3 regions of the Arthrobacter sp. MYb224 genome follow, and region 2 is predicted to be linked to each of the others. Evidence: riboswitches for the same ligand, from Rfam matches in the RefSeq annotation. Region 2 holds a riboswitch; each other region holds the start of a gene.
What was found. A riboswitch is a leader RNA that binds a small molecule or an ion and turns the genes downstream of it on or off. The one in region 2 is predicted to bind thiamine pyrophosphate.
Positions count from the first base shown of each region.

Region 1: another riboswitch for thiamine pyrophosphate. It lies ahead of thiM (hydroxyethylthiazole kinase); the one in region 2 lies ahead of thiO (glycine oxidase ThiO).
Region 3: another riboswitch for thiamine pyrophosphate. It lies ahead of CQ017_RS08175 (ECF transporter S component); the one in region 2 lies ahead of thiO (glycine oxidase ThiO).

Region 1 covers NZ_PCPU01000006.1:249,226-252,494, forward strand. The annotation lists gene thiD (bifunctional hydroxymethylpyrimidine kinase/phosphomethylpyrimidine kinase) at 1-564, opposite strand, end outside; gene thiE (thiamine phosphate synthase) at 561-1,202, opposite strand; gene thiM (hydroxyethylthiazole kinase) at 1,195-1,989, opposite strand; TPP riboswitch at 1,979-2,073, opposite strand; gene CQ017_RS13285 (GntR family transcriptional regulator) at 2,108-2,476, opposite strand; gene CQ017_RS13290 (hypothetical protein) at 2,473-3,269, opposite strand, start outside.
Region 2 covers NZ_PCPU01000003.1:66,901-70,169, forward strand. The annotation lists gene thiS (sulfur carrier protein ThiS) at 1-133, opposite strand, end outside; gene thiO (glycine oxidase ThiO) at 146-1,264, opposite strand; TPP riboswitch at 1,260-1,365, opposite strand; gene CQ017_RS06270 (GNAT family N-acetyltransferase) at 1,445-2,413, shown strand; gene CQ017_RS06275 (mechanosensitive ion channel) at 2,494-3,269, opposite strand, start outside.
Region 3 covers NZ_PCPU01000003.1:465,146-468,414, reverse strand. The annotation lists gene CQ017_RS08200 (Na+/H+ antiporter subunit D) at 1-148, shown strand, start outside; gene CQ017_RS08195 (Na+/H+ antiporter subunit E) at 161-793, shown strand; gene CQ017_RS08190 (monovalent cation/H+ antiporter complex subunit F) at 790-1,056, shown strand; gene mnhG (monovalent cation/H(+) antiporter subunit G) at 1,056-1,469, shown strand; gene CQ017_RS08180 (DUF4235 domain-containing protein) at 1,533-1,784, opposite strand; TPP riboswitch at 1,859-1,977, shown strand; gene CQ017_RS08175 (ECF transporter S component) at 2,049-2,666, shown strand; gene CQ017_RS08170 (ATP-binding cassette domain-containing protein) at 2,668-3,269, shown strand, end outside.

The sequences.
Region 1 (3,269 bases), on a different contig from region 2:
GGCCGGGCCCACCAGCGCGTCGGGGCAGCGTTCGGTGGGCAGGTGGCCGCCCTTAGCGATCACCAGCACCTCGTATTTGGCCGCCAGGCGTTGGGCCTGTTCGAGCAGTTCCTCCCAGCCACGCACCGGTTGCTCGCCGAGCAGGGCCGCAAGCTCTGCGGTATTCGGGGTGAGCACATCCGCCCGGGAAAGCAGTGCGTCCAACGCCGAACCATCGGCCAGCAGCCGGTCCCCGCTGGTCGAGATCATCACCGGGTCCAGCACCACCGGAGCGTGCACCGTTTCCAGCCACCGGGACACCGCGGTGATGATCTGTGAATTGGCCAGCATGCCGATCTTGATCGCGTCGATGCGCACATCTGCGGACACCGATTCCAGCTGCTTGGCCACGAACCCCGCGTCGACGGCCTGCACCGCATCCACGCCGAGGGTATTCTGCGCGGTGAGCGCGGTAATCACGGCCATGCCGTAGCCGCCGTTGGCGCCGATGGCCTTCAGGTCTGCCTGGATTCCCGCACCTCCCGAGGGGTCGGAGCCGGCGATCGAAAGAATGTTGGGACTCATTTGGCGCCTTCCCAGAGATTGCGCAGTTCGGCGCTCGCCGCCTGTGGATCCTCCGCGGCGCAGATCGCGCGGACCACCGCCATGCCGGCGGCCCCGCCGCCGCGCAGCGCCGCGGCGTCCGCGGCGGTCAGCGAGCCGATGGCCACGCAGGGCAGCTCGGTGAGCCGATTGGCCCGCAGGAATCCATCGATGCCCAGCGGGGTGGGATGGTCCTTCTTCGTGGGCGTCGCGCGGATCGCCCCGACCCCCAGGTAATCGAGGTATTTCGCGTCGGCGTTGGCCCCGGCCAGCTGTTCATCGGTGGACGCGCTGAGCCCGATAATCCCCTCGCCGATGATTTCGCGGGCGTAGCGCACCGCAATATCCTTCTGCCCGATATGGATGCCGGTGACCGCGGCCCCCGCGGCGCGTGCGGCGAGGAATACGTCGATGCGGTCGTTGACCAACAGCTCGGCCTTGCCGGCGGTGAGTTCCGCCGCCGCGCAGGTCAGTTCGAAGAATTCGCGGGCCGTCTCGTTCTTGGCCCGCAGCTGCACCCACTGCACTCCCGCGGCCACCGCGCCTTCGATGACTTCCAGGGTGCTGCGCGGCTGGCAGCTTTCGGTGTTGGCTACCAGGTAGATTCCCAGATCACGCATTATTTGCCTCCTCAAGGCGCAGGTTGTGCAATTCGTCGGGGTCCAGCAGCGAGAGTTCGTCGAGGAAGGCCGCGGCGAAACTACCCGGGCCGCGGCCGATGGCCAGGGCCTTTTCGGCGGCCAGTCCGTACAGGCCGTGGGCTGCGATGGCCGCGTCGAACGGGTCTTCGCTCACCGCGAGCATCCCGGCGCAGATTGCACCCAGGGCGCAGCCGCCGCCGGTAATCCCGGTCAAGCCGATCCCGTTGCTGTGCACCAGCGTGGTGCGCTTGGCATCGATGATCGCATCGGCCGCTCCGGAGATCGCGACCACCGAACCATATTCGATGGCCAACTCGCGTCCAGCCTCGATGGCCGCGTGCACGGTGTCCTGCGCGTCCACTCCGCGCCCGGTCGAGCTGCGCCCGGCCAGCGCCAGAATCTCCGAGGCATTGCCGCGGATCAGGGTGGGGCGCTGGGCCACGATTTTTCGCGCGAAGTCAGTGCGTACCGGCAATGCGCCCACGGCCACCGGGTCCAGCACCCAGGGGGTGCCGGCCTGGTTCGCCCCATGGACCGCTTCGTCCATGGCGCGCAGCTGTTCGGTGCTCGGAGTGCCCAGGTTCACCAGGACCGCGGAGGCCACCGCGGCAAATGGCCCGGCTTCGCCGGGCAGGTTGGTCATCGCCGGAGCCGCCCCGGAGGCCAGCAGTGCATTCGCGGTGAAGTTGGCGACCACGGTATTGGTCAGGCAAAACACCAAAGGGGATTGTTGCCGATAATTCCGGGCAACGGAAGTCAGGGTCATGCGACATCCCTCCGCTAGTTTGAACTAGTTCAGGTTCGACGGGTCTCATCTCAGTCGGTGAATCCGACACCCCGTGTCACTGGCTAGAGCGTACTCACCAAAGCCGCGGAAGAACAAATTATTGCCGTGCGCGGCGTTGCACCAGCGCCCTGACGGTGGCCTCGTCGATTCCCTGAGCTCGGGCTAATTCCCATACCCGATCCACCGCTTGAACCAGATCACCGGAGGATTTCTCCATATCCGCTCCGGCGTTCACCAGCGTTCCGGCACGCCGTCGGGAGGAAACCAGGCCGGTGGCCTCGAGTTCCTTATAGGCGCGGGCCACCGTCCCGGAAGCGACCCCCAAATCGGTGGCCAGTGCCCGCACCGTAGGCAGCTTGCTTCCCGCCGGCAGCTCGCCCAAGGAAATCAGCGAAGAGATTTGTGTGCGGATCTGTTCATAGGGCGGAACCGCCGCGTCCAGGTCCACGAAAATATGGTGGCTCATACGCGCTGCGGCACCCTAGCTTCTGGGCGGGCCAAAATGATCACTGCCGGGCAGCAGAAGACGATGATCCCCACGGCCGAAACGTAGGGACCTGCCTCGTAACCCCAGGCCAGCATGGTGACGGCCGCCGCGGTGACTACGCGGAGGGCGCGTAGTTCGTGGACTTGGCGGTACCAAATTTCTTGCTCCACGGTGACATCCCAAGGCAAGGCCGCACGCCGAACCCACCAGATGTGGCAGGCGGTAGCGGCAAGCAACGCGAGGAGCGCACCCAGCGCGAAGACCGGTTTGACCGGAACTAGACCCCAAAAATATTCGAATGGTGGATTGATCAGCAGGTATGTGGCGCCGATGAGCAAGAGCCCGGCGAGCACATAGACATAGCGCGGCAGGTCTGCGCTGTGCCGAGCCAGTGAATGGGTTCCCTTGGACTTCAGGTGCAGGTAGCCCAGGAACCCGGCATTGAGCACCAAGAACAAGAGGGCTACCACCAGGAGCGACACAATTGCCTGCGGGGCGTTCTCACCGGGGCGCGCATTGTCCGCGTACTCGGTCTGCACAAGCGAGGAGGAGCAGGCCAGTGCGATGAGTGTGAGTGCGGTGGTGAGGAATCCAATGGCAAGCAAATTTTCGCGCATCCGCAAAAAGGAGGAGGCTGGCTTTGGGCTAGTGGTTCTGGCAAAATTTTCCGGTGGCTTCCACAATGCCATGGCGATGAAGGTGATGAGCATGGCCACGTTAGCGGTGTTTTGCCAGGGTTGATATATGGTGCGATCCAGCGACATAAGCCACG
Region 2 (3,269 bases):
AACGCGACCCGTCGCTGGCCCTCCCGTCCGTTCCGATGTTCTTTCCCAAGTGCGCCGCGAGCAGCTCGCGCACGGTGCTTCCCGCCGGCACGGTGGCCGCCTCGGTGTTGAGGATAAATTCGATCTGTTGCATCTTCTCTGGCTCCTAGAATGGTGTGCTGTTGGCGAGTTGCGCGCCAAACCTATCGAGTGAAACGCTGGTCAGCTGTTGTGCATCTGCCGGGTTCCCGAGCAGCAGCTCGGTCCCCAGCCGTGCGCCGAGCGGGGTAAGCAGCACCCCGTGGCGCGAATAACCGGTGGAAACCACCAGTCCCTCATCCACGCGTCCGAGCAGCGGCCGATCATCGGGTGTCGCCGGTCTGGCCCGCACGATCGCCTCGTTCAAGGTGGTGTCGACGATGCCCGGCACGAGCCTGCGCGCATTGTCCAGCAGGGCGTGCATTTCTCCCACGTTCACCTGCTCTTGGCCGTCCTCGCGGCTCGACGCGCCCAGCACGAGGCTCCCATCGGTGCGTGGCACCAGGTAGACCGGCTGCCGATGCACGATTCCGCGCACGGTGTGCTTGATCAGCGGCGCGCCCACCGGTCCTTGGAGCCTGAGGATGTCTCCGTAGACCGGGCGCAATGGCAGAGCCGGCGCACCTGCTAGCGCGCCCAACCCGTTGGCAAGCAGTACCTGATCGCCATGGATTTCTTGGCCAGTTGAGGTAAGCACTCCACTGGTCCGTGATCCCTGGCGCAGCAGCCGCACCGCCGTTTCGCGCACGATCGACCGGTCAAGCTCATCGATCAGGATGCGCAGCAGGGACCGCGGGTCCAGCTGCTGGTCTTCGGCGCAGCGGATGGCGCCGGCGATGCCGGTGGCAAGCGCCGGCTCGAGTTTGCGTGCCGCGCTGCCCAGCAGCCGCTCGGCGCTGAATCCCAGCGAGGCTTGCAGCTTCATGAGCGCAAGCAGTGCGTCCATATCCGCGGTTTCGGCGGCGACGACCAGCGTGGAGTTTTCTACGTACGCTGGTCTGTTGCCGGTGGATTGTTCCACGCGGTCAATGAATGCGGGGTATTCCTTGGCCGAAGTGGCCATCAGGCGGTGAAGTGCGCCCTGTCCCCAGGTGGTTTCGGCGGTCGGTGCGAGCATTCCCGCCGCGGCGTGGCTGGCTCCCAACCCAGGCGCCGGATCCACTAGCGTGATTTCGGCGCCGCGGGCGCGCAGTTCGAATGCCGTGGCAAGCCCGATGATTCCGGCGCCGACAATGACTATATGCACGAAGGCATTTCCTTCCTACGGCGGCATGACCCGCATCAGGTGTAGCGGTCGGCACATGGCCCTCTCAGCCCAATCGCTGTTGGGCTCCCGCGGAGTACTTGGATTATAAGCATGCCTCAGCTCACTTTGGCGAACTTCATGACTTCAACCTGTGCTTCTGCCTGTGTTTTACTCGTTGGCATGAGCGAATTCAGTGGTCCGGAGGATTTGTCTACCGATCATCGGCTGGCACAGGTTGTCATCGATGGCGAACGGCAACTGCTCTTGCCTGCCGTCCGCCGGGATCGGCAGGCATTATTGCGGCTGCTCCACGCAGATTTCGAAGAGGTTGGTGCCTCGGGCAGGTGCTATTCTCGCGCGCAGATTATCGAGCAGCTGTGCAATGAACCAGTCGTTGAATCGACTAGGGACGAAGTGCATGATCCGCGCGTGCGCAGGCTCAGCGATTCGCTGCTGATGCTGCGGTGGCGAACCAAGCCGGAGAACCTGAGCCAACGCACCTCGCTCTGGGTTCATTCGGCCCAAGGTTGGCAATTGCTCTTTCATCAAGGCACCGGTCAATCCGCGTCGTCCCAGATCAGCGGCCGGCGGCTCGGCGCCGCTGGGCAAACGACGGCATCTTTGCGTCCGCTTCGCCTAGCGGATGCACCGCAAGTCCTCGCGGCCTTCCTTTCGAGCCCGGATATGGCCCGGCAAGGCGAGGTGAGTACGCTTGCCGAGGCCGAAGCCTATGTCCGCATGTTGCTCGAGTTCCCGGCCCGGCAGGTTCCGTTGGCCGTCGTCGAGAATTCTGCGCTCGTTGGCCTGGTGTGCGGGACCATCGATGAGGCGAACCTGAGCGCCTGGGTCTGGTATTGGCTGCACGCGGAGCATCGGGGCCGCGGGTTGAGCAGCCGGGCGTTGGCCGCCCTCTCGGCGGAGTTATTCTCCAGCTACCGCTTGCAGCGACTGGAGTTGGGTTTGCGCGTGAACAATCCGGCGTCGAAGATAGTCGCCGAGCGTTGCGGGTTCATTCTCGAAGGACGCGAGCGCGGCAAGTTCCTGATCAATGGCCAGCGGATCGATGTGTTGAATTATGCGCGGTTGCCCACCGATCCCATCCCGCCGATCAGTCCGCTGGAGTTTCGCGCGGAGGCGGCGGGAGGCTGATTTTCTTCGGGGCCGCAGCGGAACGGAAAGAAAAAGAGTGGGACCGGTTACCCGGTCCCACTCTTTGCTGGTTCTAAGTTCTAGAACTCATTTGGAGGCGTCGGCGGTGTCGCCGGCGACCGACGGGTTGGCGCGGTGCCCGAGGTGTCGGGACCGTCCATCTTGCTGATGTCGATTTTCTCCAGTGTGCGAGCCGCAGCATCGCGGCCGCCAAGGCCGAAGGCCAGAGCCGCTGCCAGGGCCGCACCGATCACGATGGCGCCGAAGGCCATGTTGATAATCGAATCGGCCAGACCCATGTACTTCAGGCCCATCGCGATGAACAGTGCGATGGCCGTGTAGCGGATGATCTTCGAGGCGGTGGTATCGCCCATCAACCGACCGATCACACTTGCCAGCACGAAGCCGATGGCGATGATGACGCCACCGAAGATGACCTTGCCGCCCAATTCCAAGACCTCGTTGAGGATGTTGGTGATTGCCGGGAAGTTCAGCATGCTTGCTGCCATGACCGCGAAGAACAGGATAATTGCGATCTTCACGATGGTGGCGATGATTCCCGATGCGCTCTGCCCCTCGGGAACAACTCCCCAGCCCGCCACAACTCTGTCGGTCCCCACACCGCGCAGCGTTGATTCAAGCAGCTTGCCAACAAACTTGGCGATCAGGAAGCCCACGGCCAGAAGGATCAGGGCCATGATCACCTGTGGAATTGCGGTCAGGACGATCTGCAGCATCTCCTGCGCTGGTACCGAAATGGCCTCGATGCCCAAAACCTGCAGTGCGGAAATAGCCACGACCAGCAGGATCAGCGCAAACACGATATTTGCGATGACATCCACGATGGTCCGCTGCG
Region 3 (3,269 bases), 400 kb from region 2:
GGGGATGCGCTACGCGACCGGTTCGCTCGTTGCCGCAGGTATCGCGCTGACCATTTTCGCCGGGCCGATCTTCGCCTTCTGTGAACGCGTGGCGGCCGAATTGATTGCACGTGAACCATTCATCAACGCAGTACTACCGTTGAGTTAGGAGGAAAGGCGCATGAAGGACAAGAACCTCAAACATCGTGACCAGCGCATCGATGATGCGCTGGATACCTCCGGTGTCCGTCACCGTGCCACCTTCAAGCAGGAGTGGCCGTTGCTCCTGCTGCTCATCTTCGTATGGGGTGCACTGTGGCAGGACTTCTCGGCCGGGAATCTATTGTTTGGCGCGATTATTTCGATCGTCATCGTGAATCTATTCCCGCTGCCGCCGGTGGTGCTTCCCGGACGAATAAACCTTTGGTATTGCCTGAAGCTCTTCGCGTGGTTCCTCGGTCAGGTATTCGTCGCCAGCGGCCATGTGGCGCGAGTTGCGATAGTACGCCGTAAGAAGGCACGCAGCGCGGTGATCGCAGTGCCGCTGCGCACCGAATCTGACTTGGTAGTGATGACCGTGGGCCATGTGCTGACCCTGATCCCAGGTTCCTTCGTGGTGGACGTGGACCGCAGCAGTTCCACCTTGTACCTGCACTATCTCGATGTGAATAGCGATGCGGATGTGGAAAAGGCGCGAGCGAATATCCACGACATTGAACGCCGGTTGATCATGGCCATCGGAAGCCCCGATGAATACGAGGCGATCAAGAATGAATGCGGTCCGGATTTCTCCAGCAGGAAGCCCAAGAAATGATTGAAATAGCTGTATGGATTGGCGGAGTGATGTTGGCGCTGGCCTCTATCGCTTGCCTGTGGCGGGTTTTCAAGGGCCCCTCGATTCTTGACCGGGTGCTCGCTCTCGACGTCATGCTGTTGATCATTTCCAGTGCGCTGTGCCTAGACATGGCGCTGAACCGGCACACCGATTACCTGCTGTTCACGGTGGTTGCATGCACCTTGGGATTCATCGGCTCGGTTACCGTCTCGCGGTTCGTATCGGATCAGAGGAACGCCTAATGGACACGTTCTTAGAAGCACTCGCTGCGCTCTTGCTGGTACTTGGTTCCCTGATGTCGCTGATCGCCGGAATCGGTTTAATTACCTTCCCGGATCTGCTTTCACGCATGCACGCGGCCACGAAACCACAAGTATTGGGCTTCCTGCTGCTCTTCGCCGGACTCATCATCCACTTGCGCAGCTGGGGACTGATCCCGGTCTTTGTATTGGCCTGGGGATTGCAGCTGCTGACTGCCCCGGTATCGGCGCACATGATTGGCCGCGCCGGATATCGCACGAAGCACGTGGCGAAAGAAACCTTGCATGTTGATGAACTAAAACAGGTCATTAGCAATCATTCGCAGACGACCGGAACCACCGCAGCGGTGCCGCCAGCGAAACCTGCACAGAACGACGAGCCCGAGAGCACCTAGCTGCTGGTTAAACTTTGGTGGGGCAGGCCAAATGGCCTGCCCCACCAAAGGAATTCGGCAATGTTACTTGCTGAACTTCTTCATGGCCTTGTTGGTGCCGCGATCAGCCAGCACCTGGATAATCGATGCGACCACGGCGGAGAAAATGGCGAACCCCAAAGCCTGGCGCATACTCGCTTCCGCGGCTGCTTCCTTGCCGTGACGTGGCGCGTCGTTTCCGGTGAAGCCTTTCCAGACCTTGTCGACCAGTCGGCTTCCAAGCATTCCCGCTCCCATGGAAATTCCAAGGGTAACAAGCTTCTGCACTGAGTTCATGAGGACCTCGCATTCGCGTCGTAAGGTTTCGTTCTGTAGCCCAGCATACCTGCGGTATGGTGGTTGAGCAGTAATCATTCCGACAGGGGAGCGTCATGCCGTTCGCGGTGCAAGACGCTGAGAGTGCGATAGATCGCAGACCCTCGAACCTGCCCCGGCTAGTACCGGCGAAGGAAGTCGAGCATCTCGGATGCGGATCATGGCGCGCGATTAAACGCCCACCGGTCCGTGCATCTCCCCTCCTTACATAGGAGGACAAACCTTATGAACGTTGCACCAGCAACTAACCGTGCCAGCTGGCGCGTGGTCGACATCGTTGTGGCCTCGGTAATCGCGGTCGCCTCGGGCGTTATCTTTTGGGCTTGGAACGCCGGATACGGATTGGTCAGCCTTGCTTTCGTGGCTTTCCCACCGGCAAGCGCCTTCGTATCTGGCATGTGGCTTTTTCCCGCGGTGCTCGGTGCGTTGATTATCCGGAAACCCGGTGCCGCGCTGTATTGCGAGATCCTCGCCGCCGTCATCTCAGCCTTGCTAGGTTCCCAATGGGGATTAGCGGTGCTGTTCTCCGGCCTGATCCAGGGGCTCGGAGCCGAGGTGGTCTTTGCCGCAGTGAGGTACCGCCGGTGGAACCTGCCGGTGGCACTGCTTGCGGGATTCATGTCGGGAATTTTCGGCGGAATCGGCGAAGCCTACCTGCTGGGTTACTTCGCTGAGTACACCGAGGCGATGAAGCTGTTCCACGTAGTTGCCATGGGCATTTCCGGCCTAGTTATTGCCGGACTTCTCTCGTGGTTGGCAACCCGTGCTCTGGCGAAGACCGGTGCCCTGGGAGCATTGGCTAGCCGTTCGGCACACCTTGAAGGTTCGCTGCGCAGTGCCTGAATTGAGTTCTTCGACTACCGAAGCCACCCCCGGGCACCTCGGCGGTGGCGGCTTTGAGATCACGGCCGACAACTTTGGCTGGCACCATGCCGAACGTCCATTGCCGGCGCTTAGCGGACTGGACCTGCATATTCCCGCCGGGCAGAAGGTCCTGCTGCTAGGCCCATCTGGCGCCGGTAAATCAACGCTCTTGCACGCCTTGGCTGGAGTTCTGGAGATCGACGAACGGCAGCAGGCCACTGGCAAACTGCAGATTCAGCGACGGGATGCCTTTGCCCGCAGCTTCCCGGTCGGGTTGATGCAGCAAGACCCCGAAACACAGATCGTGCAGAGCCGGGTCGGCGACGATGTCGCCTTCGGTGCGGAGAATCTTGGAATGGCTCCGGAACTGATCCGCGCGCGAATCCCCGAGGTGCTTCGCGCGGTAGGACTTGGGAATCTGGATTTGTCGCACCGCACCCAGGAACTCTCCGGTGGCCAGAAGCAGCGGCTGGCCTTGGCCGGGATTCTTGCTATGGGCCCCGGTCTGATGCTCCTGGACGAACCCACCGCAAACATTGACCCGTCGGGGATCGCGCCGCTGCGTGATGCGGTGATTGCCGC